Regions from separate parts of the Haliea atlantica genome, predicted to be linked through region 1. Evidence: riboswitches for the same ligand, from Rfam matches in the RefSeq annotation. Region 1 holds a riboswitch; the other holds the start of a gene.

What was found. A riboswitch is a leader RNA that binds a small molecule or an ion and turns the genes downstream of it on or off. The one in region 1 is predicted to bind cobalamin.
Region 2: another riboswitch for cobalamin. It lies ahead of ACYVGS_RS03235 (TonB-dependent receptor plug domain-containing protein); the one in region 1 lies ahead of ACYVGS_RS14395 (cobaltochelatase subunit CobN family protein).

What each region holds. Positions count from the first base shown of each region.
Region 1 is NZ_BAAGXL010000022.1:43,714-59,563, reverse strand. Features, by position in the region: gene cobD (threonine-phosphate decarboxylase) at 1-769, opposite strand, end outside; gene cbiB (CobD/CbiB family cobalamin biosynthesis protein) at 766-1,692, opposite strand; gene ACYVGS_RS14440 (adenosylcobinamide-GDP ribazoletransferase) at 1,689-2,462, opposite strand; gene ACYVGS_RS14435 (histidine phosphatase family protein) at 2,459-3,079, opposite strand; gene cobT (nicotinate-nucleotide--dimethylbenzimidazole phosphoribosyltransferase) at 3,072-4,226, opposite strand; gene cobU (bifunctional adenosylcobinamide kinase/adenosylcobinamide-phosphate guanylyltransferase) at 4,223-4,798, opposite strand; gene ACYVGS_RS14420 (hydrogenobyrinic/cobyrinic acid a,c-diamide synthase) at 4,795-6,096, opposite strand; gene ACYVGS_RS14415 (cobyric acid synthase) at 6,089-7,573, opposite strand; gene cobO (cob(I)yrinic acid a,c-diamide adenosyltransferase) at 7,580-8,191, opposite strand; gene ACYVGS_RS14405 (DUF2149 domain-containing protein) at 8,247-8,576, opposite strand; gene ACYVGS_RS14400 (MotA/TolQ/ExbB proton channel family protein) at 8,573-9,016, opposite strand; gene ACYVGS_RS14395 (cobaltochelatase subunit CobN family protein) at 9,013-13,386, opposite strand; cobalamin riboswitch at 13,547-13,683, opposite strand; cobalamin riboswitch at 13,899-14,104, shown strand; gene ACYVGS_RS14390 (TonB-dependent receptor family protein) at 14,372-15,850, shown strand, end outside.
Region 2 is NZ_BAAGXL010000003.1:685,081-700,930, forward strand. Features, by position in the region: gene ACYVGS_RS03195 (DUF4156 domain-containing protein) at 1-223, opposite strand, end outside; gene ACYVGS_RS03200 (sodium:solute symporter family protein) at 329-2,059, opposite strand; gene ACYVGS_RS03205 (DUF4212 domain-containing protein) at 2,064-2,354, opposite strand; gene ACYVGS_RS03210 (3-deoxy-7-phosphoheptulonate synthase) at 2,420-3,484, opposite strand; gene ACYVGS_RS03215 (nuclear transport factor 2 family protein) at 3,630-4,037, shown strand; gene ACYVGS_RS03220 (nucleotidyltransferase family protein) at 4,009-4,599, opposite strand; gene ACYVGS_RS03225 (XdhC family protein) at 4,596-5,549, opposite strand; gene ACYVGS_RS03230 (DUF501 domain-containing protein) at 5,549-6,040, opposite strand; cobalamin riboswitch at 6,185-6,352, shown strand; gene ACYVGS_RS03235 (TonB-dependent receptor plug domain-containing protein) at 6,456-8,309, shown strand; gene cobO (cob(I)yrinic acid a,c-diamide adenosyltransferase) at 8,313-8,930, shown strand; gene ACYVGS_RS03245 (FecCD family ABC transporter permease) at 8,998-9,957, shown strand; gene ACYVGS_RS03250 (heme ABC transporter ATP-binding protein) at 9,954-10,730, shown strand; gene ACYVGS_RS03255 (cobalamin-binding protein) at 10,727-11,632, shown strand; gene ACYVGS_RS03260 (YIP1 family protein) at 11,640-12,326, opposite strand; gene ACYVGS_RS03265 (hypothetical protein) at 12,493-13,731, shown strand; gene corA (magnesium and cobalt transport protein CorA) at 13,820-14,770, shown strand; gene ACYVGS_RS03275 (mechanosensitive ion channel domain-containing protein) at 14,772-15,850, shown strand, end outside.

The DNA of each region.
Region 1 (15,850 bases):
CATTTACCGCCAGCCGCCGCCGTTGCTGCCGCTGCCAGGCCCGGTCGGCGAGGGCGCGGGTGCCAATCCAGCGGGCGGGGTGATTAACGGCCCAGGGGTCCATGGTCGCGCCGAGCTCCGCCAGTAGGGACCGCTCCGCCACGACAAAACCCAGCCTGAGCCCCGCCAGACCGAAAAACTTGCCGACTGAGCGCAGCACCACGGTGTTGGGTGGACGCCGGGATAGCAGGCTGTTCTCCGGTGTGGTGTCCATGAAGGCCTCGTCGACAACCAGCATGCCGTCCACCGCCTGCAGTCCGCTCGCGATATCGGTCAGCAGATCCAGGCCTGCCAGTTCGGCGGTGGGATTGCAGGGGTTGATGATCACGGCATGGCGAACCGCACCGGATCTGACGAGCTGCGCCAGTTGTTCGGCATCCCGGTAATGCAAAATCTGGTGACCGGCCCGCTGCCAGGCGGCCTCATGTTCGCGGTATCCCCACAGGGGCAGAGCGGCGGTCGCCGTGGGAAGCGTGCCGGGAATCCGCGCGATGGCATATTGGGAGCCCGGTACCGCCAGCAGCTCCCGGCTCCCTGTGCCGTAGTAGGCCGCGGCGGCGGCCTCCAGCTCGCCGTCCCGTTCCGGCAGTCGGTTCCACACGGCCTGCGGTAGTGGGGGGACCGGCCAGCTCCAGGGGCTGATGCCGGTGGAGAGATCCAGCCATTGCTCCCTGGGTATGCCGAATTGCGCCGCCGCTGCCGCGAGATTGCCGCCGTGCACCAGGGTCATACCGATATCTCCTGCAGCAATGTCACGAGGGCAATCACCAGCAACCAGAGCAGAATGCCGCGACGTAGCAATGCCAGGGCCCGGGGGATATCCGCCGGGCGCGCTTCCCGGCCGCAACCGAGGATGGGGCGGTTTTCCCGCTGGCCGGCATAGATGGCCGGCCCCCCGAGACGGATTTGCAGTGCGCCGGCCCCGGCCGCCATCACGGGGCCGCCATTGGGGCTGGCGGCATGGCTGGCCTGTGTTCTCCAGCAGCGGACCGCGGCAAGCCAGTGACCGACCAGGGCATAGGCCAGGGCGCAGAGCCGGGCGGGTAGCCAGTTGAGCAGGTCATCGAGTCGGGCTGCCGCGCGGCCAAAATTCTCGTAGCGGGCACTGCGGTAGCCCCAGCGGGCATCCAGGGTATTTGCCAGCCGGTGCAGCAGGGCGGCGGGCGCACCTCCGAGGGCAAACCAGAAAAGCGAGGCGAAGATGGCGTCGTTGCCGTTTTCCAGGACGGATTCAATAGTGGCGCGACTGATACCTCCTTCATCCAGCGCCCGGGTGTCGCGGCTGACCAGCATCGCAACCTGCTGGCGCGCAGCGCCGAGGTCGCCGCGCGCCAGCGGTCCGGCCACCGCCCGGGCGTGCTCGCTTAGACTGCGCCCGCCCAGGCAGAAGGCCAGGGTCAGCACGGCGATAATGCCCTGCCACAGGCTGGACAGGTTGGAGAGCAAGGTCCAGAGCAGCGCGACCGGGGGCAATACCAGCAGAGCCCAGCCCAACAGGCCGGCAAGCTGTTGCCGGCGCGCAGACTGGTCGGCGCGGTAGAAACGCGTTTCCACGGTACTCACGCAGTGGCCAAAAGCCACCAGAGGGTGGTGGCGAGGTTCGCCGAACAGCCAGTCGATAGCCAGCGCGGCGACAAGCTCGAGCACCATCATGAAGCGACGCCTCCGGCGGCCAGGGCGGTGACGACCAGGAGTGCCGCCTCCAGCAATTCCACCAGGGCACCGGCGCCGTCGCCCGTAAAGCCGCCCAGGCGGCGGCGCATTGCCCTGCGCCAGCACCAAAACAGCAGGCTCGCTGCGACCAGCCACAGCCCCCCGATCCGTGCCGGTGTCAGCAGCAGGGCCGCGACGGCACTGGCGGCCCCGACGACAGCGATGGCGCAAGGCGAGCGCTGCTCGCCGAGCCCGTCGCCCATGCCGCCGGGGCGCACGTAGGGGGTGCTGATAAAAGCCAGAACCACGGCCAGCCGGGCGAGCACGGGTATCAGCCACCAGCCGGTATCCAGCGGTGCGGCAATGATGACTGTCAGCGCGGTCCACTTGAGCAGCAAGAGCAGCACCAGCGCGGTTACCGCGACGGGGCCGCTGGCGGGGTCCCGCATGATCGCCAGGGTGCGCTCCCGGTCGCCCATGCCGCCGACCCAGGCATCCGCGCAGTCTGCCAGGCCGTCCAGGTGGAGGGCCCCGGTGAGCGCCACCCAGGCGCACAGGACCAGGGCGGCGGCCAGTGGCGGGGAGCTCTGCGTCAGCGCGGCCACCGCAACGAGTGGCAGGGCGATGAGCAGCCCCGTGACCGGATACCAGTGCAGGGAAAGCCCGACGGTTCGGCTGTCACAGCTGCCGATGGCGGGGATCGGAATACGCGTGAGCAGGCCGGCGGCCAACAGCAGCGCTCGCCACTCCTGTCGCAACCGCCCCCTCATGCCCGTGGCTCCGGCTGGTGGAACAGCAGCTGTGGGTAAAGTCCCTCGGGTGTGTGATACAGGCACAGCCGGGTCAGGCAGGCCATCGGTATGGCCATATACCGAGCGAGGTGCGGAGACTGCAGCAGGTGCTCCAGCAGCAGACGGATGGTCCCGCCGTGCACGACCAGCAGCAGGTGGCCTCCAGCATGGGCTTCGATCAGTGGCTCCCAGGCCGCCACGATGCGCTGGCGCGCGGTGTCCAGCGACTCGCCGCCGGGCGGACAAAATGCTTCAGGTTCTCGGTAGACCTTTTCCGCGAGCAGCGGGTCGCGCGCCGCGATTTGCGAAGGGGTCAGTCCGTCCCAGTCGCCGAAGTCCAGTTCCCGGAAATCGTCGCTCTTTTCCAGAGGAATGTCCTGTTCCCGGGCCAAGCGGGTTGCGAAGTCGAGGCAGCGCTGCAAGGGGGAGGCGGCCACGCGGGTCCAGCCCGCGTGAGGCTCCAGTGCCCTGTGCATCTGCTTCCAGCCTTCTGCGCTCAGGGGGCTGTCGGTGCGACCGCGCAGTATGGCGCCGCCCAGGCATTCGCCGTGGCGCAGCAGGTCCACGGTGGTCAGTGGGTAGCGCGCCTCAGTCATGGGTGGGGAAGCCCGCACAGATGGCGGCCTCGGCAAAGGTGGCCATACCCGCATGCACCGTCAGCGCGGATTGCAACAGGGGAAGCGCGACAGCCGCGCCACTGCCCTCGCCCAGTCGCATCTGCAGATCCAGCAGCGGCTCGGCTCCGAGCGCTTCCAACAGGTGGCGGTGACCCGGTTCCGCGGAGCGGTGAGCGAACAGCAGCCAGTCCCTGACAGGGGGGTTGATGCGGCAGGCCAGCAGCGCTGCCGTGGTGGCGATGAAGCCGTCCACCAGGCTCGGCACGCCGCGCTGGGCGGCGCGCAGATAGGCGCCGGTGAGTGCCGCGATTTCCAGGCCGCCAAGCCTGCGCAGCGCTTCCAGGGGGGAGTCGCAAGCGGCCCGGTGCCGGTCCAGGGCACGACGCACAGCAATCCGCTTGCGCGAGAGGCCGTCGTCATCCACACCGGTGCCGCGGCCCACGGTTTCTTCGGGGGACAGATCCAGGAGCAGACTGGCCAGTGCGGCGCTGACAGCGGTATTGCCGATACCCATTTCGCCGCCGATAAACAGCTGGAGGACGCGCGCGCTATCGATTTCAGCAGCGCCGGCCCGCAAGGCACGGGCCAGCGTGGTGGCATCCATGGCCGCGGTTTCGCAGATGTTACCAGTGCCCGGCGCCAGGTCCAGCCGCGACAGCTTCGGGTGCCCGGCCAGATCTGCCGGGACTGGCACAACCGTGCCCAGGCTGACGACGGCAAAATCAGCCTGCCACTGCTGTGCCAATACCGAGATCGCCGCGCCACCGTGAATGAAGTTGGTGATCATCTGCGCCGTGACGTCTTGTGGAAAGCGCGACACCCCCTCGGCGACGATGCCGTGATCCCCGGCAAACACGCGGATCATGCAGTGCTCCAGTGAGGGCAGGCTGCGGCCCTGCCAGCCGGCGAAATCCACCGCCAGGGTTTCCAGCCTGCCGAGGGATCCGGCGGGCTTGGTCAGCTCCCCCTGGCGCAGCAGGGCGCTTTGTCGGGCGGTGCCATCAGGCGGCGCGACTGGCGCCTTAAGCCAGGCAAAAGTCTCCTCTAACAGACCTGGCGCATGCTCGTTTGGACGGTTGTTGTCAGCGTCTCCGTGGGCGGGGTTTCGCAGTTCGGTGTGGCTCACGGTGCGGAATCCTTTTGTTGGGCCGCGTGGGGGCAGGGGGCTTGCGGGTCTTTCAGTTCCAGCGGCAGCCCAGCCACCACCAGCGATACTCGTGAGCAGAGCTGAGCGATCTGTTGGTGAAGAAAGCCGCTCTCGTCGGCAAAGCGGCGGCTGAGTTGACCGAGGGGCACGATGCCGGAGCCAACCTCGTTGGAGACCAGGATGATCCGCCCCTGGAGTGTCGGCAGGGTTGCCAGCAGGGCCTCACGCTCCGCGTCCCAGCACTCCCGGTGCAGGCAATTGCTCAACCACAGCGTCAGGCAGTCCACCAGCAGGCAGCGATCGTCGCCCTGGTGCGCCCGCAGTTCATCGGCCAGGTGCAGGGGGGCTTCCACCAGCTGCCATTCCGCGCCGCGCCGGGCCTGGTGGTGACGAATACGGGCGGCCATTTCCGCGTCACCCGCGGCGCCGGTGGCCAGGTAGAACAGCTTTTTGTCGCTCTCCCGCGCCCGTTGCTCCGCCAGTCGACTTTTCCCCGAGCGCGCGCCGCCCAGAATCAGCTCCAGTTCATGGTGAGGTGCTTGCGAGCTCATGCGATTTGTCCCAGGAACATCGCGGCGGCGAGGACGGGATTGGACGGCAGGTACCAGTGAATGAAGGAGGCGGTCAGTCCGCCCTTGCGGATGACACCTTCCCCCGTCCCGCCACGGGGATGGCGCGTAGCCGTGTGCGCGAAGCCCGGCGCCTGGTCGAAGGCGCAGTAGTGGAAGGTATGCCCGCGCAGCTGGCCACCGGCAAAGTCGACCGCCTGGGCGCCGAGTCCGGCGAGTCGCTCTCCCAGGCTCGCCGTGGCCTCGATCAGCCCCGCCATTTGCCGCGTCTGGCCGCGGGCACTCAGGCTGTCCAGGAGATAGAGCATGCCGCCGCACTCGGCGACAATCTGGTAACCCTCCCGGTGGTACTCGCGGATGGCTTCCAGCATGGCGTGATTGTTTGCCAGGCCATCCAGGTGCAGTTCGGGGTAGCCGCCCGGCAGGTACAGGCTGTCACAGTCCGGCAGCGCACTGTCACTCAGCGGCGAGAAAAAGCACAGTTCGGCCCCGAGCGCCTGCAGCAGCGACAGGTTGGCGGGGTAGACAAAGCTGAAAGCCGCGTCCCTGGCGACCGCGATACGTCGCCCCTTCAGCAGCGCGGGTATGGCATCCACTGCCTCCGGGGCCGAGAAGGTTACGGCCGGTGGCAGCTCCGCCAGCGGACCCTGCGCGATGAGCGCGGCCGCGGCGTCGAGCCGGCTGTCCAGGTCGGCGATACTGTCTGGCTGGTGCAGGCCCAGGTGGCGTTCCGGCAGGTGAATCTCCTCCGAGCGTGGCAGTGTGCCCAGCCAGTTGATGCCCGCGGGCAGGCTCTCTCGCAACATCTGCCCATGACCTTCGCTGGCCACCCGGTTGCCGACCACACCGGCAAACTGCAGCGCCGGCTCGAAGGTGGCCAGCCCCAGTGCCAGGGCGCCGAAGGTCTGGGCCATGGCCCGTGCGTCAATCACCGCGGCCACCGGCAGACCGAAGTGTCGCGCCAGGTCGGCGCTGCTCGGATCGCCATCGAAGAGCCCCATGACACCTTCCACCAGAATCAGGTCGGCCTCGGCGGCCGCTTGGTGGAGTAGCTGGCGACAGGCCTGTTCACCGACCATCCACAAGTCGAGCTGATGGACCGGATGGCCACAGGCCAGCTCGTGGATTTTCGGATCGAGGAAGTCCGGGCCGGTCTTGAACACCCGCACCCGACGTCCCCGATTGCGGTGGTGCCTCGCCAGTGCGGCGACCAGGGTCGTCTTGCCCTGGCCCGAGGCCGGGGCGCTGATCAGCAGGGCAGGGCAGCGTTGCTCAGTCATGGGTTTGCGGGCTCCTGGTGAATGGCTTGGGTGGGTCGATCCTCTCGGCAAACAGCGTCTCGAGGTCAAGCGCAGCCTCCAGGCTGTCCGCCAGGCGTTCGATCTGCTGCTCGGTCAGCGCGCGGTATTCAATCGCGGTGGCGTTTTCAAATCCCGCCCATCGCAGCAGGGCCCCGGCTGCTTCCGGGTGGTCGAAAACCCCGTGAATATAGGTGCCGGCGACCTGGCCGCTCGCGTCGAGGGCGCCGTCACTGGCTTGCTGCAGTTGGGCGAAGGGCCGCTCCAGGGCTTGACCGTGGCTGATACCGCAGTGGATTTCGTAACCTTCTACCGCGGCCGGTGCCCAGGCGAGCCTGCCGTTTACGCGCCGCAGCTGTTTTTGTGGCGCCAGCTCCGTGGTCATGTTCAGCAGGCCGAGACCGACAAATTCGCCGGGGGTATCCTCGAGGCCCGCGGGATCGTTAATTCGCTCGCCGAGCATCTGGAAACCACCGCAGATGCCAAGTAGCTTGCCGCCGTAACGCAGGTGGCGAAGAATGTCCTGGTCCCAGTTCTGTTGTCGCAGTGTCTCGAGATCGCTGCGCACATTCTTGCTGCCGGGGAGGATGATCAGGTCTGCGCCGGGCAGGCGCTGGCCACTGCGTGCAAATTGAAGGTCCACGCCCGGGTGCAAGCGCAAGGCGTCAAAATCGGTGTGGTTGCTGGTTCGGGGCAGCACAGGCACCACCACTTTCAAGGCTGATTCCGGGTCGAGCACCTGCTTTGCGTCGATGGCATCCTCGGCTTCCAGGTGGAAGTCGTGGAGGTAGGGCAATACCCCCAGCACCGGCTTGCCGGTGCGGGCCTCCAGCCAGTCGAGACCCGGCTGGAGGAGGGAAATGTCGCCCCGAAAACGATTGATTACGAAGCCTTTCACGCGCGCCCGTTCTGTCGTTGACAGCAGCTCCAGGGTGCCCACCAGGTGAGCGAACACGCCCCCCCGGTCAATGTCGGCGATCAGGATGACCGGACAGTCCACCGCTTCGGCGAAGCCCATATTGGCGATATCGTTGTCGCGCAGGTTGATCTCCGCCGGACTGCCGGCCCCTTCGACGATGATGGCGTCAAAGCGATCCGCGAGGCGCTGGTAGGCCGCCATTACGGCCTGCCTGGCAGTCGCCTTGTAATCGTGATAGCCGCGGGCATCCATGTTGGCCTGTACCTGTCCGCCAATGATTACCTGGGCACCGGTATCGCTGGATGGCTTGAGCAGCACCGGGTTCATGTCGGACTCCGGAGGCAGATGGCAGGCCTGGGCCTGCACCGCCTGGGCGCGACCGATCTCGCCGCCGTCCGCGGTCACCGCACTGTTCAGAGCCATGTTCTGCGGCTTGAACGGTGCCACGCGGACACCGCGACGGGCCAGTACGCGACACAGGCCGGTCACCAGTACGCTCTTGCCGGCGTCGGAGGTTGTGCCCTGCACCATCAGTGTCATGGTCACTCAGTAATCCACCCCTTTGCGCGCCTTGATGCCGGATTTGAAGGCGTGCTTGACATCCTTAAGCTCGGTCACGGTATCCGCCAGCTCTTGCAGGGCGCTGCCGCCGCCGCGCCCGGTCACCACGACACTTTGCGAGGGCGGGCGATTGGCCAGTGCATTGAGCACCAGCGCCTCGTCCAGGTACTTGTAGGCAAGCATGTAGGTGAGTTCGTCCAGAACCACCAGATGAAAACTCTCGTCCTGCAGCATGCGCGCGGCCTCTTCCCAGGTGGCCAGGGCCGCGACGGTATCCGCTTCCCGGTCCTGGGTGTTCCAGGTGAAGCCGGTGCCCATCTGGTGGAAATCCACCTCGGGGCATTTCTCTCGCACATACAGCTCTTCACCGGAGAGCTGCTTGCCCTTGATGAACTGGACCACGCCGACCTTGTAGCCGTAGCCCAGGCTGCGCACGACCATGCCGAAGGCGGAGCTGCTCTTGCCCTTGCCATTGCCGGTGAGTACCAGCAGCACGCCCTGTTCGGTAGCCGCCTCCGCGATGCGCTGATCGACCTTGGCCTTCTGTTTGGCCATCGCCTTGCGGTGGCGTTCGGATTTGTCGCTTGTGTCGTTCATGGTGTCTTCTCGTCTCGATAGAGTGATTGGAAAATGTTCTGTCGCGGGGCCTTGGCTACTGACCGACCAGAATCAGCTTGCCGGTTTCCGCATCGCGGTAGACCTGCCCGAGGGACTCCATGCCCTCCGCACCACTTTCCAGTTGCTTGCGTAAAGCGTCCGGGGGCTCGGCGAGTTCACGGCCCTCGCGAATTGCCACCCTGTCCTCCAGTTGGAAGTGCCCGCGAAGCTCGCGGCTCTGTGCGACCAAGGCGATCAGTAGGCCCAGTGCGAAAACCAGCATCACGTCCATGATGTTGGCGAATCCGGTGAGTGGGTCCGTGTCGCCGTCGGCCATGCCCGGCCGCTGCCATGGCGGCGTTTCCCGCTGTTGCGGCCCTCTCACGGCTGACCTGCCAGAGACTGCCAGACAACGTCGTACCAGCGACGCCGGATACGCCCCAGCAAGTAGGCAAGCAGGCCCACCAGCAGGCCAACTACGGTCGTATCGAAGGCGACAGTCAGAGCAGTGGCGAGGATTTCGATGTCACCGGATCCCAGCGCGGAGAGGCCCGGACCGAGGGGGATCAGCGTGCCCATCAGACCCAGGATCGGGCCACTGCGGGCCAGCAGATCGGCCCGATCCAAACGTTGCAGCGCATAGGGCTCGAAAGTGCTGAGCTTGCCGCCCCGATAGCGATCCAGGGTTAGCGTGCGCTCCGCAATGGCGATGCCAGCCTCCCAGAGCGTTACAAGCAGCGCCAGGCCAAGACCGATAATCACCGGATAGAGTAGCCAGCCGACGAACTGGTGCAGAATGCCGATGCTGAGGCCGTGCAACATCATGTGCCGACCCGCCGTGCGTGTGTCAGGGCGCGGTAGAAGCCCGCGGCAATCACCAGCAGAAGGCAGGCCAGCAAGCCTAGCCATTGCCAGCCAACACTATTCGCTGGGTTGCTCTCGCGTGCGGCCTCGGCGTCGCTTGCATTACCTTCGCTGGCTGCAAGCTCAGCATCCTGTGTTGCCTCGCTGATGGCGTCCTGATCCTGCAGCTCGATCTCCGTCATGCGGTGGATTTCCCCTTGCTCTTCCGGTGTCGATGCCGCGCGCTGGATGACCTGTGACAGGGCTTCCCAGTCCCCCTCCGGGAGGTGCTGTTCCAGCCAGGGCAGCATGGCGTGGTCAGGGGCCGTATGACCACTGCCGGGCAAGCCATGGGCGTTTACCAGGCGCGCGAACTGCCCGGCCAGTTGCGCGGTCGTCGCGGCATTTGCTTGCCAGAAGTTCTTGTGAATCGCCACCAGCATGATTGCCAGCATGTTGCTTTTGACGTGGACGTTATGGTCCTGCTCGAGAAACTGGTCCAGCCCGAGCTGATAGCGGTCGTCTACATACACGTCCTTGACCTCCTGCCAGGCCCAGTCGCCAACCAGTGTCGGGTTGGTCACCTGCCAGCCCCAGAGGTACTCGAGAAATTCGCTGCCCATGGTGCGGGCGCCGGCGTAACCGTGAGCCATCAGGCCCTGCAGCCACTCGGGGTTGAGAAAGCGTCCACGCAGTTCCTGGCGCAGGGCGACGGCCAGGGGTTCGACCGAGATGGCATCGGGATTGGCGTGGTTGAGCACGAAGTTGTTCGGTGCCTCGCCGGTGAGAGTTTCCACTGCCAGGCTCAGGCCGCCCAGGTAGTCAAAGGCATCGTTGTTGTCAATCAGTCCGTAGAGGTTGCTGGAACGACCGAACCAGGTGTTCTCGACCTCGCTGAGTACCTCGCGGAAAGTTTCCTCCACTGGCGTGCCGAAGCCACCACCGTCCTCGCCACTACGGCCGTAGCTGTGGCCCAGCCGACGCAGGTAGACCGCTGCGAGTTCCTCTCGCTGTTGCCAGGCGCCCGAGCGTTCCACCAGGCGGTTGACTCCGGCCCCGTAGCTGCCGGGGGCATCGCCGAATACCCGCAGGCTGGCGAGCACACCGGCCTCATCGGGCGCGCGGCCCCGTGCCAGCAGATCCCTGGCCTGCCTGACCCAGTGCGCAGCGACCTGGTTCTGCGCCAGGCTTTCATTGCCGCCTTGCCGCCGGCCCCAGTATTCCGGGTTCTCCAGTGGCTGCAGGGCTTTTTCCAGGGCCAGGGTCAAGGCGGGGTAGTCGCGCAGGATGACATTGGCGCTGGCGTCCAGCGCCATCAGTACGCCCTGATTGATCAGATTCATCTGGCGGCTGTAGAGATCGCGAAACAGGCCCGAGGTGGTGAAGACGACATCGCGGCGTACCTCTCCCTGAGCCAGTATCTGTCGCTCCAGGCCCTTCACCAGTCCGCGGCTGTTCCAGATCGGTTGCAGGCCCAGCATGTCCAGCCCAAAGGCGATCATGACGCCCTCATCGCGCACCACATCGGAGGCCCACAGGACCAGCGCTTCGCGTTTATCCGGGTTCTGTGGCTTATCGCTGCGTGCAGCCCTGGCCATTTCACGCCCTAGCTCCCAGGCAACGGGACTGGGAATGAGGCTATTGTCGAGGGCATAGAAATTGCGGCCGGTGGGCAGGCTATCCGGCGAGCGTATGGGGTCATTTCCCGGTCCGGGCGCGATATAGCGGCCAGAGAGCCCCGCCAGCATCGCCGACATTTCCGCTTCCGGCGAGGCCTGCAGCAGGCCCTCCCAGTCGGCGCGCTGTTGTTCGCTCTCCGGTGCCATGGAGTCCAGCATCATGTTCACCGCCTGGTCTTTCCAGCGCTGGCCGAAAATATGCAAGCCAAGGGGCATAAAACGCTCCTGCAGGTCGGTGAGGTAATGACCCACTTCGTGCACCAGCATGTCGTCATCGACTTCGTCGAAGCCAATGCCCATGACCGCCAGTTCGGCCGACATGGCCTCGGCCAGTTCGTCCTTCAACTCGAGAGCATCCACCTTGTCGCGAATCTGTGTCACCAGACGCTGTTCAAGGACGCGATTGTCGGTGCCGTGACTGGCCTCAAAGCTCTCGATCAGCTGTCGCAACTGCAGCAGGTCGTCATACAGCGGCGTGTGTTCCAGGGGTGGCGTCAGGTGGTCGACCATGACCGCGAGGCCGCGGCGCTTGGCCTGGATGCCCTCACCGACGCCGTCAACGATATAGGGGTAGATGCCGGGGATATCGCTGGCAATGATGCGCGCGTAGTCATCCGCCGCCAGCCCCACCGAGCGATGCGGGAGGAACTCGTAGGTGGAGTGTCTGCCAAGGTGAACAAAGGCATCGGCCTGGAAGTCGTCGCGCAGGTAGTGGTAGAAGGCGAGATACTGGTGAGGCGGCGGGAAGGCTAGGTTGGCATGCAGCAGTTCCTCATTGATTTCCCAGCCGCGGGGGGGCTGCGGGCCAATAAAGATGTTGCCGAACTGCAGTCCTGGCAGCAGCAGTTCGCCGTCGAGTGTCATGACCCGACCTGGGGCCTCGCCCCAGCCTCCGAGACCTTCGATACCGGTTGCCTGGAGGGCGCGGATAATCGTCAATGCCTGTTCCTGGCAGGGAGGCCCCTGTTGTTCGATGCTCCGGTCGTAGCAGGTTTCCAGTTGCCCCAGCAGGGAAAGAGCCCGTTCACGGGCAGGGTGCTCAACACCTTCCAGCAAGTGGCGCATCTCTTCCACGGTGTGATGCAGGGCGTCCTCGGCAAGCTGCGTCTTCCCCGCCTCAAGTGCCTTCGTCAACTGGCTATGCAGCAGACCAAAGGGACCGTGCACCATTTCGCTTTGCACGGCTTCCGGCAGTGTCTTGAACCAATCGCGATAGCGCCCGCTTGACATGCGCGAGATACGTGGGCCCATGCTCTCGAGGGCCGCGGCGTCATTGGGCAGGTTTACCCCGCGTTCCTGCATCATGTCGAGGAGGGCCTGCTGGGTCGGCGGCAGCTCTCCCGTGGTATAGCCTGCCTGTTTCATCCAGTTGAGGATCTGCCACAGTGATGCGGGGACATCCAGGTTGTCAGCACCGATGTTATGGCGGCCCGGTGGGTGGTTGTAGTAGACAATGGCAACGCGCTTTTCGGCGTTCGGAGTGGTTTGAAGGTGATGCCAACGGTTGATTCTGGAGACCAGTGTGGCGATGCCCTCGTCTACGGCAGCCAGGGGCTGGATACGGATACCGCTGAGCGGATCATCTCTTTCTCCGCCGGCCGCGGCGATGACCAGGGGCTGACTGGCGCCCTGCAATTCGGGCAAGGCGACCTGGTAGTAAACCTTGTCATGCGCCAGGCCATCCGATGACAGCTGCCTCTCCAGCGGGGTGCGATCGCGCATCTTGATGGCCTTGATCACGGGCAGGTCGAGTTCCCGGAACGCGTCGACCACCTGCTCCCGTCCCTCGCCCCCGCCAACCACAAAGTCCTGCAGCATGACGACCGCTGTGAGGCGATGTTTCAGAGGAAGCAGCGCCCGCGCTGCGGACACTCCAGCCTCACCCCAGTAAGCCAGCGCGGTGAGACATTCGTGCCCTGCATCGACACTGGTGGCGCGACAGAATTCGCGCAGGAGGGTGTTATCGGCGGGGCGGTCACCGCCCGCGTGATCCAGTACGACGATTAGTGGCTGGTCGTCGTCCACTGATGGCAGGCTTGTCGTGACCTGATTGCGATAGACCCAGCGCAGGCGTGGAAGGGCTTGCGCGGGAGGTACTTCGATCTTTTTGCCCAGTTTTGCAAAGCTCCAGGCAAACAGGGCCGCAGTATTGCTGCTGCCGCCCGCCTGCCAGTAGCGGCGGGCATTGATCCAGTCGGCTTGCCGGGGGTAGCGAGCTGTCAGGTCGTCGAGTGATTGGTCGAAATCCGTGCTCGGTTGCATACCCGCGATATGCCGCAATTGCTCACCGTTAGTGAAAATGGTCCGACCATTCATGCGGCTTTGCTGGATCAGTCGATGGTCGCTGCTGATCATCAGCAGTGAGGTTTCGCTTCGCGCCAGCACTGGCTCCAGCTCGGCAACGCTGGCTCCAAACAGGCCGATGCCCAGCACCAGGTCTGCGCTGTCGACCAGTGTTTGCCGCTGTGGCTCCGTCATCTCCCAAAGTTGGGCATCGGATCGGGCAATCACGCGGAGCTGTGGGTGATTTTCGCTGAATAGCCGGACGGCATCGGCGATCGTTTCGGCGTTGCGTTGCGAAGCCAGGACCAGAATATGTTTCTCGTCTGCGGTATCGGGTCGAGCGAAGGCTATCTGGGTAAGGCAGACCAGAAGCAGCAGCAAACCACGCATGATGACGATTCCTCGACTGTGTGAAAGTTCGAGGCAAGAAAGCTACGTACCGTGGCAGCTGATAAGGGGAGTCAGGCTGTTGCAGTACCGAGTATTCCCGCCCGGTGCTGGAAAACAGAGTTTATCCAGCGTTTTAGGCTGCGCGCGGTAAAGACGCGACAGCCCGTGATTTTCTGGCGACAAGTATCTGGCTCACGGCTATTGAAAAGCCGCTGACAGTTGCGGGTACAGCCCCGGATTTTCACCGGGTTCCTTGAATGCCGATGGATAATCGGCTCGCCAAAGCGTCGGCAGTTTTAATGATCGAGGTCAGTGCTGTCAACTGAAAATCGTTTTTGTCGACACCTTACAGATTTAATCAATTATTGGTTACGCAAATATTTTGGGTGGCAAAGGTTGTGTTGAGTTCGGCGTTACACGGCCTATCTAAAGCTGGCGTTAGCGTTATCAACGGTTAATTCGAAGAGGCTGTTTGTTTTTCTGAGTTGACTTACCGTTGGCAATGCCGATAGAGTCCGCGCCCTGCATCAGGTGCCTGCTCGTCATCCCTTCGCCGGGGAAGACTGGAACAGGGTAAACGGGAAGTGTGGTGCGTCACGGCAGGAATCCAAGCAAATTCCACGGCCGCCGCTGACAACGCCACCGCTGCCCCCGCAACGGTAAATGAGTTCGCGATCGAATTCACAAGCCCGAAACCGACCTGGTGATAATGCCTTCTGGTGTTATCACGGAGTGCAGTACTGCAACAACGATGAAGCGGAGGGCTTTGTCGGTGGTTAACTGCCTCTGTTACATGGCGCTCGCCACTCTTACCCCTCCCTCAATCATTGTTTTTACAATTGCCGATTGAGGATTGATCATGAAAAACCTGCCTGTTTTCCGCAGTACCCTTGCGGGCTGTTGCTGTTTCTTGCCGCTGCAGCCTGTCATTGCTTCGTCCGATATTGATGAGCTTGTTGTAACGGCTACCCGTACACCGGTAGCCATGGCCGACAGCCTGGCGTCCGTCACCGCCATCAGTCGGTCGGACCTCGAGGCCCGTCAGCCTCTGGATCTGGTTGATGTTTTCCGCCAGGTGCCGAGCCTGGACATCAGTCGCAGCGGTGGACCCGGGTCCGCCACCAGCCTGTACACCCGGGGCACCGCCAGTGGCCACACGCTGATTCTGGTCGACGGCCAGCGGGTGAGCAGTGCCACCCTGGGTAGTGCCAATTTCCAGTTTCTCAACCCGGACCAGATCGAGCGCATTGAAGTCGTGCGCGGGGCACGCTCCAGCTTGTACGGTAGTGAGGCGATCGGCGGCGTGATTCAGATCTTTACCCGCGACGGTTCCGCCAGCGAGGGCAGCTACCTCACCACAGCGGCCGGCAGCAATGCGATGTACCGGCTCGCGCTGGGCTCCAGTGGCAACAGCGGCAACTGGCGCTACGGGGTACATGCTTCGTACCTGGAAACGGAGGGTATCGACAATCTGGCAATCGATACCGGCTTCAACAAGGATCGGGATGGCTACCGCAACAAATCCGTCAGCGCGAGCACGGGTTACCGGTTTGACAATGGCGCAGATCTCTCCTTTCGTTACCTGGAGAGCAATAACCGCAACGAGCATGACAGTGCTTCCAATGCCTCGGAGAAGCCCTATAGCGAAGGCATCGTACAAAATATCAATCTGCGCGGACGGCTGCCTTTGACCGATGTCTGGAGCACGGAGCTCTCCCTCGGCGTTTCCACGGATGACAGCGACAACTTCGACAGCGTTACCGGCCTAAACCAGGGGGATTTTCGCACGGAAAGGCAGCAGCTTTTTTGGCAGAACGACATTGTCGTGGCCGAGGGGCATCTTCTCACCCTGGGCTACGATTACTACGAGGATGACGTTGCCAGCAACTCCAACGATTACCTCGATGGACTGGGCAACCCGGTGCGCAGTCGGGACAACAAAGCGCTGTTTGGGCAATACCAGGCGAGCTGGCGCCAGCTGGATGTGGTGCTGGGCCTGAGGGAAGACGACAACCAGGAATTTGGTGACCACACCACCGGTAATGCCGCGATTGGCCTGCAGTTGAGTGAGTCCTACAAGCTCATCGCGTCCTGGTCTGAGGGTTTCAAGGCGCCCACCTTCAATGACCTCTACTGGCCGGCCGGCCCCTTTAGTGCGGGGAATCCCGACCTGGAGCCAGAGTCCTCGGAGAACAGCGAGCTGAGTCTACGCGGCGATTACGACAACTGGCACTGGTCTATCGCCTATTTCGAGAACGACGTGAAAAACCTGATTGATTGGGCGCCGGGCGCCGATTTTGTCTGGCGACCCTACAACGTCAGTGATGCAGAGATAAGCGGCGCCGAGTTCGCGATAGGTGGTGACATGCTGGGTTGGCGTGTCGATGCTGCCTACAGCTATGTCGAGCCAAGGGACGCCGGTACCGACAAGTTGCTGATCAAGCGCAGTCGCGACAATCTGACG
Region 2 (15,850 bases), on a different contig from region 1:
TGTCCAGTTCCACGCGAATCTTGTTCTCGCCGCGGGGCAGGCCCATGACCTTCCAGGCAACCTGGGTGGTGATGTTGCCCAGGCGCTGGCAATTGGCGACCTCGTGGGCCTCGCGCAGGGGAATGGCGCGGGCCTCGTCGGATATCTTGACCCAGGTGCACCCGGGGAGCAGCAGCGCCAGCCCCACCAGGGCCAGCGTAGGGCGATAGACAGGCTGAAACATGGCGACCTCCTTGTAATCGGCGAGAGCATAGCACAGGGGCATGACAGCGCCGAGACAGCGCGGCGGGTGGCCCGGCCGCGCGCATCAAGGCCGTTCAAGCCGCGTCTAGTGTTGCTGGGCGCCCCCCGCCCCCACCGGTACCCGGATGCTGTCGACCAGCACCTGCACCGAGGCCGGCGGCGGCGCGGTCACCCGGGATACCGACAGCGCCACGGCAAAATTCAACGCCGCGCCGATTACGCCGAAGGCGTTCGGCTCGATGCCGAAGAACCAGTTGGCGGGCAGCCCCCCGAGGAATTCCGTGCCGGGAATGAACAGCAGACCCTTGTGCTGGAACACGTAGAACAGCGTGACCCCGATGCCCGCCAGCATGCCGGCAATGGCGCCCTCCCGGGTCACCCGGGCGGAAAAGATCCCCATCATCAGGGCCGGGAACAGGGAGGCGGCGGCGAGGCCAAAGGCCAGGGCGACGGTGCCCGCGGCAAAGCCCGGCGGATGCAGGCCGAGGTAGCCGGCGCCGAGCACCGCCAGCGCCATCGCCGTGCGGCTGGCCGCCAGCTCCTGACGCTCGGTGATACGCGGCATCAACATGCCCTTGAGCAGGTCGTGGGAGATCGCCGAGGCGATCGCCAGCAACAGCCCCGCCGCGGTGGACAGCGCCGCCGCCAGCCCCCCTGCCGCCACCAGGGCAATCACCCAGTTCGGCAAGCGGGCAATCTCCGGGTTGGCCAGCACGATGATGTCGCGGTCCAGGGTCACCAGTTCATTGACCTCGGGGTCGGCGTGGTACTCGATGCGCCCGTCGCCGTCGCGGTCGTCCACGCCGAGCAAGCCGGTGGCCTCCCAGGTGCGGAACCATTCGGGTCGCTCCTCGTAGACCAGGTGCTGGCCCGGCTGCGGCTCCAGGGTCTGCATCAGGTTGAGACGCGCCATGGCCCCCACCGCCGGTGCGGTAGTGTAGAGCACGGCGATGAACAACAGCGCCCAGCCGGCGGAGGAGCGCGCGTCGCGCACGTGGGGCACGGTGAAAAAGCGGATGATGACGTGGGGCAGCCCCGCGGTGCCCAACATCAGGGTCAGGGTAAAGGCGAACATGTTCAGCGTGCTGAGGCGCTCGTGGGTGGTGTACTCGGCGAAACCGAGGTCGACCACGATGGCGTCCAGCTTGTCCAGCAGCCAGGTATCCTCGCCGGCCAGGGTGCTGCCAAGACCGAGCTGCGGCACCGGGTTGCCGGTCAGCTGCAGGCTGATGAAGATCGCCGGAATGGTGAAGGCAGTGATCAGCACACAATACTGGGCAATCTGGGTGTAGGTGATGCCCCTCATGCCCCCGAGCACCGCGTAGAAAAACACGATGCCCATGCCGGTGAGCAGGCCGGTGGCGTAGTCCACCTCGAGAAAGCGCGAGAAGGCCACGCCGATGCCCTTCATCTGGCCGATGACGTAGGTCACCGAGCAGATCACCAGGCAGAACACCGCCACCGCGCGGGCCAGGCGCGAGTAGTAGCGGTCGCCGATGAATTCCGGCACCGTGAACTTGCCGTACTTGCGCAGGTAGGGGGCCAGCAGCAGGGCCAGGATCACGAAGCCGCCGGTCCAGCCCATCAGGAAGACCGAGCCGCCGTAGCCCATGAAGGCAATCATGCCGGCCATCGAGATGAAGGAGGCGGCGGACATCCAGTCGGCGGCGGTGGCCATGCCATTGGCCACCGGGTGCACGCCGCCGCCGGCAACGTAGAAGTCGCGAGTGGAGCCGGCCCGGGACCAGATGGCAATGCCGACATAGAGCAGGAAGCTGGCGCCCACCACCAGGTAGGTCAGGGTACGAAGATCCACGCCGTCAGTCCTCCTCGTCGAGGCCGAACTTGCGATCGAGCACCGCCATGCGCCAGGTGTAGATGAAGATCAGCAGCACAAAGACGTAGATCGCGCCCTGCTGGGCAAACCAGAAGCCCAGCTTGTAGCCGCCGAGGCGGAACTGGTTGAGCCAGTCCACCAGCAGGATGCCGCAGCCGAAACTGACGGCGAACCAGATCGGCAAAAGCGTGCCGATCAGGATCAGGTTGTGGTGCCAGTAGGCCCGCCCATCGCGGACCTCCAGGGTCGACTCCGGTTTGTCGCTTACCATCATACTGTGCGCTCCTTGTTATCTTATGGCTGGCGCGCTTTGCGTTTGCGGGGACGGCGCCCCGCCGCTCAGGGCGCCGGGGGCACCTGCCGGCGCCGCTGTACCGCCCCGGCGAGCTCCTCCAGCATCAGGGCCGTATCCCCCCAGCCGATGCAGGGATCGGTAATGCTCTGGCCGTAGGTCAGGGACTGACCCGCCACCACGTCCTGGCGGCCCGCCACCAGGTTGCTTTCGATCATCAGGCCGAAAATGTCGCGATTGCCCCGCGCCACCTGGTTGGCCAGATCGCGGATCACGTCCACCTGGCGCTCCGGACGCTTGCGGCTGTTGGCGTGGCTGGCGTCCACCATCAGGCGCGGGGAGAGCCCCGCCTTCTTCAACATGGCGGAAGCGTCCTCGACCGAGAACATGTCGTAGTTGGGGTGCTTGCCCCCGCGCAGAATGATGTGGCAGTCCTCGTTGCCGCGGGTCTGGAAGATCGCGGAGTGGCCCTGCTTGGTCACCGAGAGGAAATGGTGCGGCTGGGACGCCGACTTGATGGCGTCGATGGCCACCTGGATATCGCCGTCGGTGGCGTTCTTGAAGCCCACCGGGCAGGACAGGCCGGAGGCGAGTTCGCGGTGGGTCTGGCTCTCTGTTGTGCGCGCACCGATCGCCCCCCAGGACACCAGGTCGGCGACATACTGCGGGCTGATCAGGTCGAGGTATTCGGTGCCCGCGGGCAGGCCCATGTCGCCCAGGTCCGCCAGCAACTGCCGCGCCAGGCGCAGGCCCTTGTTGATCTGGAAGGTGTTGTTCAGGTCCGGGTCGTTGATCAGGCCTTTCCAGCCCACGGTGGTACGCGGCTTTTCGAAGTAGACCCGCATCACCACAAAGACGTCGTTCGCCACCTGCCGGGCTGCCTCCACCAGGCGGGCACCGTACTCCCGGGCCGCGCCGGGGTCGTGGATGGAACAGGGCCCGACCACCGCCAGCAGGCGGTCGTCCTCGCCGGTGAGAATGCGGTGGATGGTCTGGCGCGCGCTGGACACGGTGTCGGCCGCCGTATCACTGACGGCAATTTCCCCGATCAGCTCGCTGGGGGCGATGAGTTCGTTGATGGTCTGGATCCGCAGATCGTCGGTACTGGTCATGGTCTACTCAATGAATTCCGGTCAAGCCGTTCAATATATCACCCGTTGCCGGGGAATTGCAGGCGCGCGGGCCCGCCGGCTGTTCCCGAACCCGGCGCGACGGGTATCCTCGGGCCTCGACACGGAACCGACAGAGAGCCCCGCCATGCACGACACCGACATCGCCCGCCAGCTGGCCACCCAGTACGCCCTCTTCGTGGACAACCGCGAGTTCGCGCGCATGGCCGAGATCATGCTGGCGGATTTCACCCAGCAGGGGCCGGGCTTTGCCGCCGACAGCCGGGAAGTATTCATCGCCAACCTGGAGTTCCTGCGCAACTACAGCGAGACCTTCCACCTGATCGGCAACCAGTACGGCGAGTGGCAGGGGGACAGCTACCGCGGGGAAACCTGGTGTGTCGCCTCACACCTCTATGAAAAGGATGGCCAGGGGCGCAAGCTGGACATGGGCATCCGCTACCAGGACGACATCGTCGCCGTGGATGGCGAATACCGCTACCGCTCCCGCGACCTGAAGGTGGTCTTCACCCAGGATCTGCCCCTGCAGGGCTGAGCCCGGCAGTCAGATCCGCCGGGCGATCCACGTCCCGCAGCACCCCCGGGTCAACCACGGGCAAGCGGCGGCAGGCAGCGCCCGCGGCATCGACCAGGGCCCGGGCACCGCGGTCCCCCTGCAGCTGCTGCAGCATCGGGAACCAGTGGCGGTGAAAGGCCACCGGGTGGCCGCGCTGACCCGCGTGCAGCGGCACCACGATACCGCCGGGCTCGAGGGCGGCCACCAGGTGTTCCAGTGTCTGCGGCTGCACCCAGGGCATGTCGGCCAGGGCCACCAGCAGGCCCTGCCAGTGTCCGGGCAGCTGCGCCACGCCCTCGGCCAGCGACCGCCCCATGCCACCGTCGGCCCCGGGACACACCAGGCGCTCCCCCGGCTCGAAGCAGTCGTCAACCCTCGCGTCGCCGGGGCGCAGGCAGACCCGCAAGGGCAGCTTCGCCGCGCGCAGCGTCAACAGGGTCTGTTGCAACAGGGGGCGCCCACCGGGCAGGCACGCCAGCCGCTTGTCACTGCCAAAACGGCGGCTGCGACCCGCCGCCAGCAGCAGGATGCCGACGGTCACGCCGGCCGCCGGCGCAGACGCACCAGCTCGGCGAGAATGGCAACGGCGATCTCCATCGGCGTCTTGCTGCCGATGTCCAGCCCCACCGGCGCATGCAGGGCGCTCAGTTGAGTCTCGCTCAGGCCCAGCTGGCGCAGGCGCTCGAGGCGCTTCTCGGTGGTGCGGCGCGAGCCCAGCGCCCCCACGTACCAGGCGGCGCCGGTCAGCGCCTCCATCAGGGCCATGTCGTCGATGCGCGGGTCGTGGGTCAGGGTGATCACCAGGCTGTGGGCATCGCTGGCCTCGGCGCGAATGACATCGTCCGGCATGCCACCCAGCAGGGGAACCTCGGGCCCCGCCCACTGTGCCCGGACATGCTCCCGCGGGTCGGTCACCAGCACTTCGTAGTCCATGGCCAGGGCCAGCTCCGCCAGGGTCTGGCTGAGCTGGCCGGCGCCCACCAGCAGCATGCGCTGGCGCGGGCCGAAGGTCTGGCGCAGCACATCGCCATCCCAGGCCAGCGGGGCGAAGTGCTCCGCCGGGCGCCAGTCGGTGTGGTTGGCCCCCACCGAGACTTCACGCAGCAGGCAGCGCCGCTCCGCCATGGCCGACAGAGCCGCGCGCAGCCAGGCGCCGTCGCGGTCGGGGCCCAGGGGCTGCACCAGCACCTGCAGGCGGCCGCCGCAGGGCAGGCCCAGGCGCTCGTTCTCCTCGGCGCTGACACCGTATTCGACCACCGCGGCAGTGTCCGGCAGACGCCCCTCCCGCAGGCGCTCCAGCAGGTCATCCTCGATACAGCCCCCGGAGAGGGAACCGACCTGCCCGCCGGCGCTGTCACAGGCCAGCAGTGTGCCGGGGGGGCGCGGCGCGGAACCGGTGCCGGCGACAATGGTACACAGCCAGACCCGGCGGTCCGCCGCCGCCAGCCAGCCCAGCGCGGCTTCGAGCACGGCCTGGTCGAGGGTCTGCATCACGGCGCCGCCCAGTGTTGATCGAGCAGGCCACCGATGGTGTTGGGGACCACCAGGTGCGCCGCATACCAGGTGTGCAGGCAGCGAATGCGCTGAAAATCGGCAATGCCACCAATGCCCCGTCCGCTGAGTACATCCAGAAAGCCCAGGCGCGCCATTTCCGCGCGAAGGTCGTGGTCCAGGTAGCTGTCACGCAATGCGATGTGCGCGCGGTGATCCTCGGCCATGGCGGCTTGCAGTGCCGGCTCCGCATCGACCCGAGCCTGGAACTCGGCAATCAGCCCGCCCGCCTCGACCTGGTCGATGCGGTAGTTGAGGGCGCCATCCACCAGCCAGAACAGGGTGGGAAAGGGCTTGCCGGCCACCAGGGAGGCCACGCGGATCACCTGCGGCTCGCCGAGCTCGTCGCTGACGGCAATCGCCTCCAGCCCCCGGGGCTCACGCCCCAGCAGTTCCGCCACCCGTTGTCGCTGCGCCGCTGTTACCGCCATCGTCCCTTCCCGTGTAAATCGGCGAAATTCTACGGAAAAAGCCCCGCCGGGGACAGCCGCGGCCCTGGCCGGGCTGCCGGGCCGTATCGCCAGCCCCACCGCAGCCGCCTGGACAATAGATTGACAGCCCGTCGCCCAGGGCCTAGAGTGCGCGCCGTGCCAGGTGCCCACCGCCGCTGCAGACGTCTTGCGGCTGGGTGGGTTAAATGGGAAGTGTGGTGAGGCCTTCGCGCCGATGCCACCGCTGCCCCCGCAACGGTAGACAGCGCCAGTCGCTGTGAGCCCGATACCTGCCTGTCACCAGCAACGATGGAGCGGAGGGCTTCATTGAAGGTTGCCTGATGCCGCTCGCGCATTGTGTTCCCTGAATCCCCTCCCTCAGTCGCCACCCCTTGACTGGCTATTGAGGTTACTCATGAGATCAGCTTCCACCCGCGGCGCCCTGGCGCTGTGCACCCTGCTCCCCCTGTCCGTCCAGGCCCAGCCCCTCGAGGAAGTCATTGTCACCTCCTCCCGCGTGCCCATGCCGGCGCGGGAAATCGGCACCTCGGTCTCGGTCATCAATGCCGCGGAAATTCGCAGCCTGGGCTTCAACAGCCTGCAGGATATCCTGCGCACCCAACCCTCGGTGGCGGTGAGCAACAACGGCGGTGCCGGCAAGATTTCCTCCCTGCGCATTCGCGGCGAGGAGGGCTATCGCACCCGGGTGCTGATCGACGGCATCGACGTATCCGACACCACCGCGCCGCAGTTTGGCCCGCGGGTGGAGCAGCTGCTCAGCAGCGGTATCCAGCGGGTGGAAATCCTGCGCGGGCCCCAGGGCCTGATGTACGGCGCCGACGCCGGCGGCATCGTCAATATCAGCACCCGCACGCCGGGCGAGGGCCTGCGCGGTGACGTCAGCGCCGAGGCCGGCCGCTACGGCACCCGCCAGTACAGCGCCAACCTGAGCGGCGGCAACGCGCTGGTCGATGGCAGCCTGTCCCTGACCGACCTCGAGAGCGACGGTTTCAACGCGCGCCTGGATGACCGCGATCCCGCCGACGACGACGGCTACGACAACACCACCGCCCACGGCCGCCTGGGCTGGAATGCCGGCGAACGGCTGCGCCTGGAGCTGGTGGCGCGGGACGTGGAGGGCGACAGCCAGTACGACGACTGTTTCAACCCGATTACCTATGGCAGCACCAACAGCTGCCGCGACGAGTACCAGCAGCAGGCCTGGCGCGGCGCCGCCCTCTGGCGCGGGGAAACCCTCAATCACGAACTGGCCTGGAGCCGCAGCGACACCGAGCGCGCCACTTTCAGCGATGGCCTGGCCGGCTTCGCCACCGAGGGCAGTCTCAGCCGCTGGAGCTACCTGGGCAGCTATGCGCCCAATGAGTCCCTGCAGCTGGTCTACGGCGCCGAGCACGAAAGCGCGGAACTCGACGACGGCAGCTTCGATACCGAGCGCGACCAGACCGGCTATTTCCTCGAGTACCAGGGCAGCCTCGACCAGCGCCTGTTCTTCACCGCCGGCGCGCGCCACGATGACAACGAGGACTTCGGCGAGCACACCACCTGGCGCGTCAGCGGCGCCTGGGTCATTCCCCTGCAGCAGCACGAGCTGAAGCTGAAGGCCACCCGCGGCACCGGCTTCCGCGCCCCCTCCCTCTACGAGATCGCCTACAACCGCAGCTTCGCCTTTGCGCCGGCTGCGGATGTGGTGTTGCAGGAGGAGCGCAGTGCCGGCCACGACCTCGGCGTTGCCTTCCAGAGCGCCGGCGGCGTGTACCTGGAGGCAGTCTGGTTCGACCAGGACGTCGAAAACGAAATCTACTTTGACCTGGTGGACTACTCCGGCTACCTCCAGGGCCGCGGCGACACCCGCTCCCGGGGCGTGGAACTGATTGCCGACATTCCCCTGGGCGAGCGCCTCAGCCTGTCCGGCAACCTCACCTGGAACGACACCGAGAACGCCGAGGGCGACGATCGCACCTACCGGCCCCGGCAGCTGGCCAACCTGAGCCTGCGCTGGCAGTCCCCCGGAGAGCGCCTTAACCTGGGCCTGCACCTGCGCGCGGCGCGGGACGCCCAGGAGTTCGACGGCCGCGCCCTGGACGACTACGAAGTACTGTCCCTGAACGCCCGCTTCAACCTGCTGCCCCGCCTGGAGCTCTTTGGACGGCTCGAGAACCTGCTCGACGAGGACTACCAGGAAGTCCCTGGCTACCGCAGCAGCGGTCAGGCACTCTACGCGGGCATCCGCTACCACTTCCAGGAGTGAACCATGAGTGACAGCCCCGAGACCCGCAAGGACGCGCGCCACAAACGCGCCATGGAAAAACAGAAGAGCCGGGTCGACGCCAGCATCGCCCGCGCCGACACCGAGCGCGGCGTGGCCATCCTGCTCACCGGCAACGGCAAGGGCAAGTCCAGCTCGGCCTTCGGCATGGTCATGCGCGCCCTCGGCTACGGCTACCGGGTCGGCGTGGTCCAGTTCATCAAGGGGGAGCAGCTCTCCGGCGAGGAAATCTACCTGCGTGATCATTGCCCGCAGGTGGATTTTCATCAGATGGGCACCGGCTTTACCTGGGACACCCAGGATCGCAGCGGCGACATTGCCGCGGCCCGGTCAACCTGGGAAAAGGCCCGCGCGATGCTCGACGACCCCGCCTACCACCTGGTCGTGCTCGACGAACTGACCTACATGCTGGCCTTCGATTACCTGCCGGAGGAGGAGGTCCTCGCGGCCATTGCCGGCAGGCCAGCGGAGCAGAGCGTGGTGGTCACCGGCCGCGGCGGCGGCAGCGCCCTGCAGGATCTCATGGATACCGTCTCCGAAGTGAGGGATATCAAGCATGCCTTCAACAGCGGCATCAAGGCCCGGCGGGGCGTTGACTACTAGGGTCGACCGCCGGCCACAGCTGGCGCAGCGCCTGCTCTTGGCGCTGGCCCTGATCCTGCCCCTGAGCATGCTGCTGGCACTCGGCAGCGGCGCGGTCACCCTCGCACCGGGGGAAGCCTGGGCCGCCCTGCTCGGCCAGGCGGACGCCCAGGCCAACCTGATCGTGCAACAGCTGCGCCTGCCCCGGGTGCTGCTCGCCGCCATTACCGGGGCCACCCTGGCGGTCAGTGGCGCCGCCATGCAGGGGCTGTTCCGCAATCCGCTGGCCGATCCCTCGCTGATTGGCGTCACCGCCGGCGCCTCCCTCGGCGCCTCCCTGTTGATTGTGCTCGGCGGCGGACTGCTGCCGGGCCTGCCCGGGCTCACCCTGATTTCCCTGGCCGCCTTCGCCGGCGGCGCCCTGGCGGTACTGGTGGTCTATCGCCTGGCCAGCAGCGAAACCGGCACCTCGGTGGCCACCATGTTGCTGGCGGGCATTGCCATCACCTCCCTCGCCGGGGCCGCCGGCAGTCTGCTGGAATTCCTCGCCGACAATGAACACCTGCGCCGCATCAGCCTGTGGAAGATGGGCGGCCTGGACGGCGCCACCTTCTCCCGCCTGGGCGTCGCGGCGGTCGTCGGCGGTGCGCTGCTGATCGCCCTGCCCCGCTATGCCACGGTGCTCAATACCCTGTTGCTGGGGGAGTCCGAGGCACGCCACCTGGGCATCGATGTGGAGCGGCGCCAGCGCGGCATCATCCTGTGGGTGGCCGTCGGCGTCGGCACCTCGGTCGCCATGGTCGGTACCATCGCCTTTGTCGGCCTGGTGGTGCCGCACCTGGTACGCCTGCTGATCGGTCCCGACCACCGGGTGCTGCTGCCGGCCTCGGCCCTGGCCGGGGCGATACTGCTGGTGCTGGCCGACAGCCTGGCGCGAGTCGCGCTGGCGCCCACCGAGCTGCCGGTAGGGATCATCACCGCCATGGTCGGGGTTCCCTTCTTCATCTCCCTGCTGCGCCAGCGGCGGCATTTCGGCATGACGCCGTGAGCCTGTTGCAGCTGGACAACATCGCCGCCGCCCCCTGGGGCGAGCCGGTGCTGGCGGACATCAGCCTGAGCCTGCCCGCGGGGCGCGTGCTCGCCGTCCTCGGCGGCAACGGCGCCGGCAAGTCCTCCCTGCTGCGCCTGGTCGCCGGGGATATTGCCGCCAGCCGCGGCCGCGCCAGCTTCGCCGGGCAGGCACTGGGCGACTGGCCGCGCCGGCAGCTGGCCACCCGTCTCGCCTGCCTGCCGCAGTTTTCCAGCCTCAGCTTTCCCTTCAGCGTCGAGGAAGTGGTGCTGCTCGGCCGCACCCCCCACAGCAGCGGTCGCCAGCAGGACCGGCTGATCGCGCAGCAGGCGATGCAGGCGACCGACACCCTGGGCCTGCGCCATCGCCTCTACACCCAGCTGTCCGGGGGCGAGCGCCAACGGGTGCAGCTGGCGCGGGTGATGGCGCAGATCCTCGACCGCTGCGACCAGGGCTGCCTGCTGCTCCTGGACGAACCCACCACCGCCCTGGACCTGAACCATCAGCAGCAGCTGCAGGCCACGGTAGCCGACCTCGCTGGCCGGGGCTGCGCGGTGCTGCTGGTGGTCCACGATGTCAATCTGGCCGCCGCCATGGCCGACCAGTTGCTGGTGCTGGATCGCGGCCGCTGCGCCGCCCAGGGCAGCCCCGGGGAGGTGCTCACCCCGGCCCTCTTCCGCGACCTGTTCCACGCCGACGTGCTGATCGGGGAACATCCCGACGGCGGCCGCCCACTGGTGATCAGCCGGTGACGCCGCGAGGGCCAGCGAGCCCCCTGCGCCGCCTCCTGTGCCTGCTGCTGGCGAGCCTGCTGGCACCGGCCCTCGGGGCGGCCCCGGTCACCGTGGAAGATGCCCTGGGCCGGCGGGTCACGCTGGATGAACCGGCGCGACGCATTGTCGCCCTGGCACCGCACATCGTGGAAAACCTCTTTACCGCCGGTGCCGGCGCAAAGCTGGTGGGCGTGGTGAGCTACAGCGACTGGCCCGAGGCCGCGCGCGGCATCCCCCGGGTCGGCTCCTTCAATGCCTTCAGCCTGGAGCAGATCGCGGCGCTGTCACCCGACCTGGTGGTCATGTGGGGCTCCGGCAACGGGTCGCGGGCGCTGGAAAAACTGCAGCGGCTGGGACTGCCGGTCTATGTCAGCGAGCTGCGGCAGCTGGCGGACATTCCGCGGGACATCCGCCGCCTGGGGGAGCTGGCCGCGACCAGCGCCGTGGCCGACGCCGAAGCCGCGCGGCTGGAGGCCGGTTTTCGCCAGCTGGCCGAGCGCTACCGCGGCCGCAGGCGCCTGCCGGTGTTCTACCAGATCTGGCACGAACCCCTGCAGACGGTCAGCGGCGAGCACCTGATCAGTGAAGTGATCGACCTGTGCGGTGGCGAGAACCTGTTTGCCGACGCCCGCGGCCTGGCGCCGCGGGTCAGCCTGGAAGCGGTGCTGGCGGCAAACCCCCGGGCGATCATCGCCGGGGGCATGGACAACCAGCGCCCGGAGTGGCTGGCGTTCTGGCGGCGCTTCCCCGCACTGACGGCGGTGCGCCGGGAGGCCCTGATCGCCGTACACCCGGACCTGCTGCAGCGGCCCACCGCGCGCCTGCTGGCCGGGGCCCGGGAACTCTGTAGCGCCCTCGACGCGGTGCGCGCGGGCGACTGAGGCGGGCTCAGTTCTGCGACTGGCTGCCTTTCTGCGCCTCTTCCAGTCCCTTGAGGAATTCGCCCATCTTGCGCCCGGCCTCCTCCGGGCTCATGTCTTCGATGCCCTCGAACTCCTTGCCCGCCTCGGCCCAGCGCGCCTCCATCTGCCGCGCCGCGCGCTCACTGGCGATATTGGAGAAGATCATCAGCACCGCCAGGATACCAAACACGATCTGCGCCGTGCGGCGCGGGCGCCCGTGGACCGAGACACTGGCCTCGATCAGCAGGAAGGCGCCCCAGGCGATGGCGATGATCGTGCCCAGGTAGGGCACGATGGCCAGCAGGGCGGTGATCGGGTAAATCGCGGCTATCGACGCCTGGCAGCGGAAGGCGGTCTCGTAGTTTTCCTCCGAGCCCATCAGCTTCCAGATCACGAACAGAATGGCCGCGCCGATGAAGGCACCGATGACGGCGAAGATCGGCATGATGATGATGGCACCCAGGCCCGCCGCCAGCATGCCGACGGGGGAGCCGAAGAGCGAGACCACGGCGCTCACCAGCCCCATGATGGCCCCCATCACCGCGACAAAAATCACCGGGTTGGCGTAGCCACCCGATTTCGGCATGGTCTGGAAATACCCCACCGGGTTGGTAATCACCGATTTGGCCTGTTCCACCACCTGCCCGATGTCAAACCTGGCTGCGTCACTCATGGCACTCCCCTCTTGCTCATTATGATTAATCCCGGCCTTGAGGATAGTACGGCTGGCGCCGGGTCACCATACCCCGGGCGGCAATATCCCCACGCTCGTCGCGGTACTGTGCGACAGGTCCGCGCCTTGCTATGCTCGGCCACACTGTGACCCTCGAGGAGCCCGCATGCTGCGCCTGCTGACCCTGTCTTTCCTGTTGCTGCCCGCGCTGGGCTGGGCGGCCGGCTACCAGGTGATCTACACCGCCACCCTGGAGCGCGATGCCCCCGAGGCGGAGGTCGAGATCAGCCTGCAGGGAGAGCGGCTGCCCAGCAAGCTGGTGCTGCACCTCAACCCCGAACGGCACCGGGAGCTGGCCAGCGAATCACCGCTCAGCGTGGACGGGGACGAGGCGACCTGGGAGCCCGCCGGCGACGGCGCCACGCTGCGCTACCGCTTCGTCATTGACGCCACCCGCGACAACGGCCGCTACGATTCCCGCAAGACCGACGCCTGGGCGATCCTGCGCTCGGACAAGCTGGTTCCCCCGATCTCGGTGACCTCACCCCCCAGCCTCGAGGCGACGGCGCAGCTCGCCTTTCGTCTGCCGGAGGGCTGGTCCTCGGCAGCACCCTACGCCAAGGTCAAGGGCCGCGAACACGACTATGTGATTGTCGATCCCGGCCGGCGTCTGCCGCGCCCCAAGGGCTGGCTGATCCTGGGGGAATTTGCCGCCCGCCAGGACATGATCGCCGGCACCGACGTGCGGGTGGCGGCTCCCGCCGGCCAGGGCGGCCGCCTGCAGGACGCCCTGGCCTTCCTCGGCTGGACCCTGCCCGCGGTCAAGGCGGTGTTTCCCGATTTCCCCGAGCGCCTGCTGATTGTCACCGCCGACGACCCCATGTGGCGCGGCGGACTGTCGGGCACCCGCTCCCTGTTCATGCACCGCGATCGGCCGCTGATCAGCGGCAACCGCACCAGCAGCCTGATTCACGAGCTGGTGCACGTGGGCACCGCCATCAACGGTGGCAAGCAGGCCGACTGGATCGTCGAGGGCATTGCCGAGTACTACGCCGCCAACATCCTCTGGCGCACCGGCGGCATGAGCGACTACCGCTACCGCCAGACCCTCGCCTGGAAGGAGAACTGGGCGGCAGAGGCCGACACCCTGTTCCGCAAACGCTCCAGCGGCCCGGTGACCGCGCGCGCCGCCATTTTCATGCACCGGCTCGACCTCGCCCTGCGCGAGGCCTCCAATGGGCAGTACAGCATCGATGACGTCGCCCGGGCCCTGGCCCGGCACGGCGGGCGGGTCTCCCTGCCCCTGCTCAAGGAAATCGTGGCAGAGCGGGTGGGCGATGCCGTCGACGTGGACGCCCTGATCGCCGAACTGGAAGGCAGCGGCGCAGACGCACAAGCCACCTGACAAAGTCCACCCAGTCGCCCGACCGGGGCCGCGCCGACGCGTGTTATCATGATGCGCGCCAGGGAACGCGATGCAGAGGACGCCCGCCATGCTCAGGTTATTCACCATCGACAAGGGACTGATCCGCGAGATCCAGAGCGACGGCGCCACCGTGGAGGACATCCGCAAGGCCGACTGGATCGACGCCCTGGAGCCGGGGGAAGACGAGCGCGAGCTGTTGCAGTCGCTGTTGCGCATCGACCTGCCGGAGTCCGACGATGTCGAGGAAATCGAGGCCTCTGCCCGCTGCTTTGTCGACCAGGCGGGCCTGCACGTACACTCGCTGTTCCTCGCTCCCCACGAGGGTCGCTACGACACGGTTTCCGTGGCCTGCATTCTGCAGCCCAAGCGCCTGATCACCATCCGCGACAACGACACCGCCGATTTCCGCCTGCTGCGGCTGCGCGCCCGCCGCGGCCAGGTCAGCAGCGCCTCCCCCGCCGAACTGCTGGTAACCCTGTTCGAGCAGAAAGTGGAGAACCACGCCGACACCCTGGAGGACATTCACTACCAGCTGGAGAAGGTCAGCCACCTGGTACTGGAGGACGAGGAAGCCGAGCTGGAGGATGCCATCAGCAAGCTGGCGCAACTGGAGGACAGCAATGGCAAGATGCGCCTTTGTCTGATGGATACCCAGCGCAACATATCCTTCCTGCTGCGCCACCTGAGCGGCATCAGCGACTACCGGGAAACCATGCGCGAGATCATCCGCGACGTGGAAACGCTGATGTCCCACACCACCTTCCTGTTCGACAAGATCAACTTCCTGATGGACTCCACCCAGGGTTTTATCAACATCGAGCAGAACCAGATCATCAAGACCTTCTCGATTGCCGCGGTAGTGTTTCTGCCACCGACCCTGGTGGCCAGCATCTACGGTATGAACTTCCACTTCATGCCCGAGCTGGACTGGCAACTTGGCTACCCCGGAGCCCTGGCACTGATGGTCGCCTCCGGCTTCGCCCCCTACTGGTACTTCAAGCGCAAGGGCTGGCTGTAACATGCGCCGCCTTCCCGCCCTGCTGCTGGTCCTGTCGCTGCTGGTCGGCTGGGCGGGCCCGGCCGCCGCCTGGGCCCCCGACTTTGACACCCTCGACCAGGCCATCCAGGACCTGCAAGTCGATCTGGCCCGCCCCTCGGAGGCGACCGCGGCGGCAGCACTGGAGCCCCAGATGCAGCAGGTCGAGGCGCAGCTGGCGGCCCGGGAAGCCGCACTGGCGGCCCGGCGGGACACCCTGGAAGGCCAGCGAGACCAGCTGCAGCGAACCGGGGAGCACCTGGAGCAGAGTTTGCGCAGCCTGGAGGACAGCCAGATCCTCTCGCGAGTGCTGCTGGAACTCCGGCAGAGCCTGCCCGAGGTCGAGGCCAGCCCGATGCTGGCCGCCGCCATCGCCGACCTGCGCCTGCGTCAGTTCGACCTCGCCCGCCAGTTGCGCGATCTGTCGCCACGCACAGGCACCGCGGGCACTGCCCCCGCCGGACAGGTCACCCCCGGCAGGACACTGCTGGCGCTGCCAGAGCAGCTCGACCGCCTGATCGACGATGCCACCACCCTGCTGGCCCTGGAGCAGGAGGTGGTGGGCCTGCACCAGCGCCTTGAGAGTCGCATTGACGAGCGGATGTTCTGGATACCCAGCAACCGTCCGGTGGACATTCACTGGCTGCTGGCCCTGCCGGAGCAGCTGCGCCAGCAACTCGGCGAGATCCGCCTGGGCGAGACCCTGGGTGAGCTGGCTGCGGGCCTGCGCTCGCATCCGCTGGTATTTTTGCCCCTGTTGCTGGTCATCGGCCTGCTGCTGCACCGGCGCCGCTGGTTATCAGCGCAGGTGACAGCACTCAACGAACAGGCCGGCACCGCCGACGGCGACGGGCTCTGGCATACCCCAGCGGCCATCCTGCTGACCGCGCTCCAGGCCCTGCCGGTCAGCCTGGCCCTGGCACTTTGCGGCCTGGCCCTGGAAATCGACGGGCGCGGGCAGAACGCCAGCCTGGGCGCCGCTCTGCTGGCGATGGCGGAGGTCTGGCTGGTGTTCTTCAGCAGCTACCGCATTCTCGCCCCGGGCGGGATTGCCGAACGACA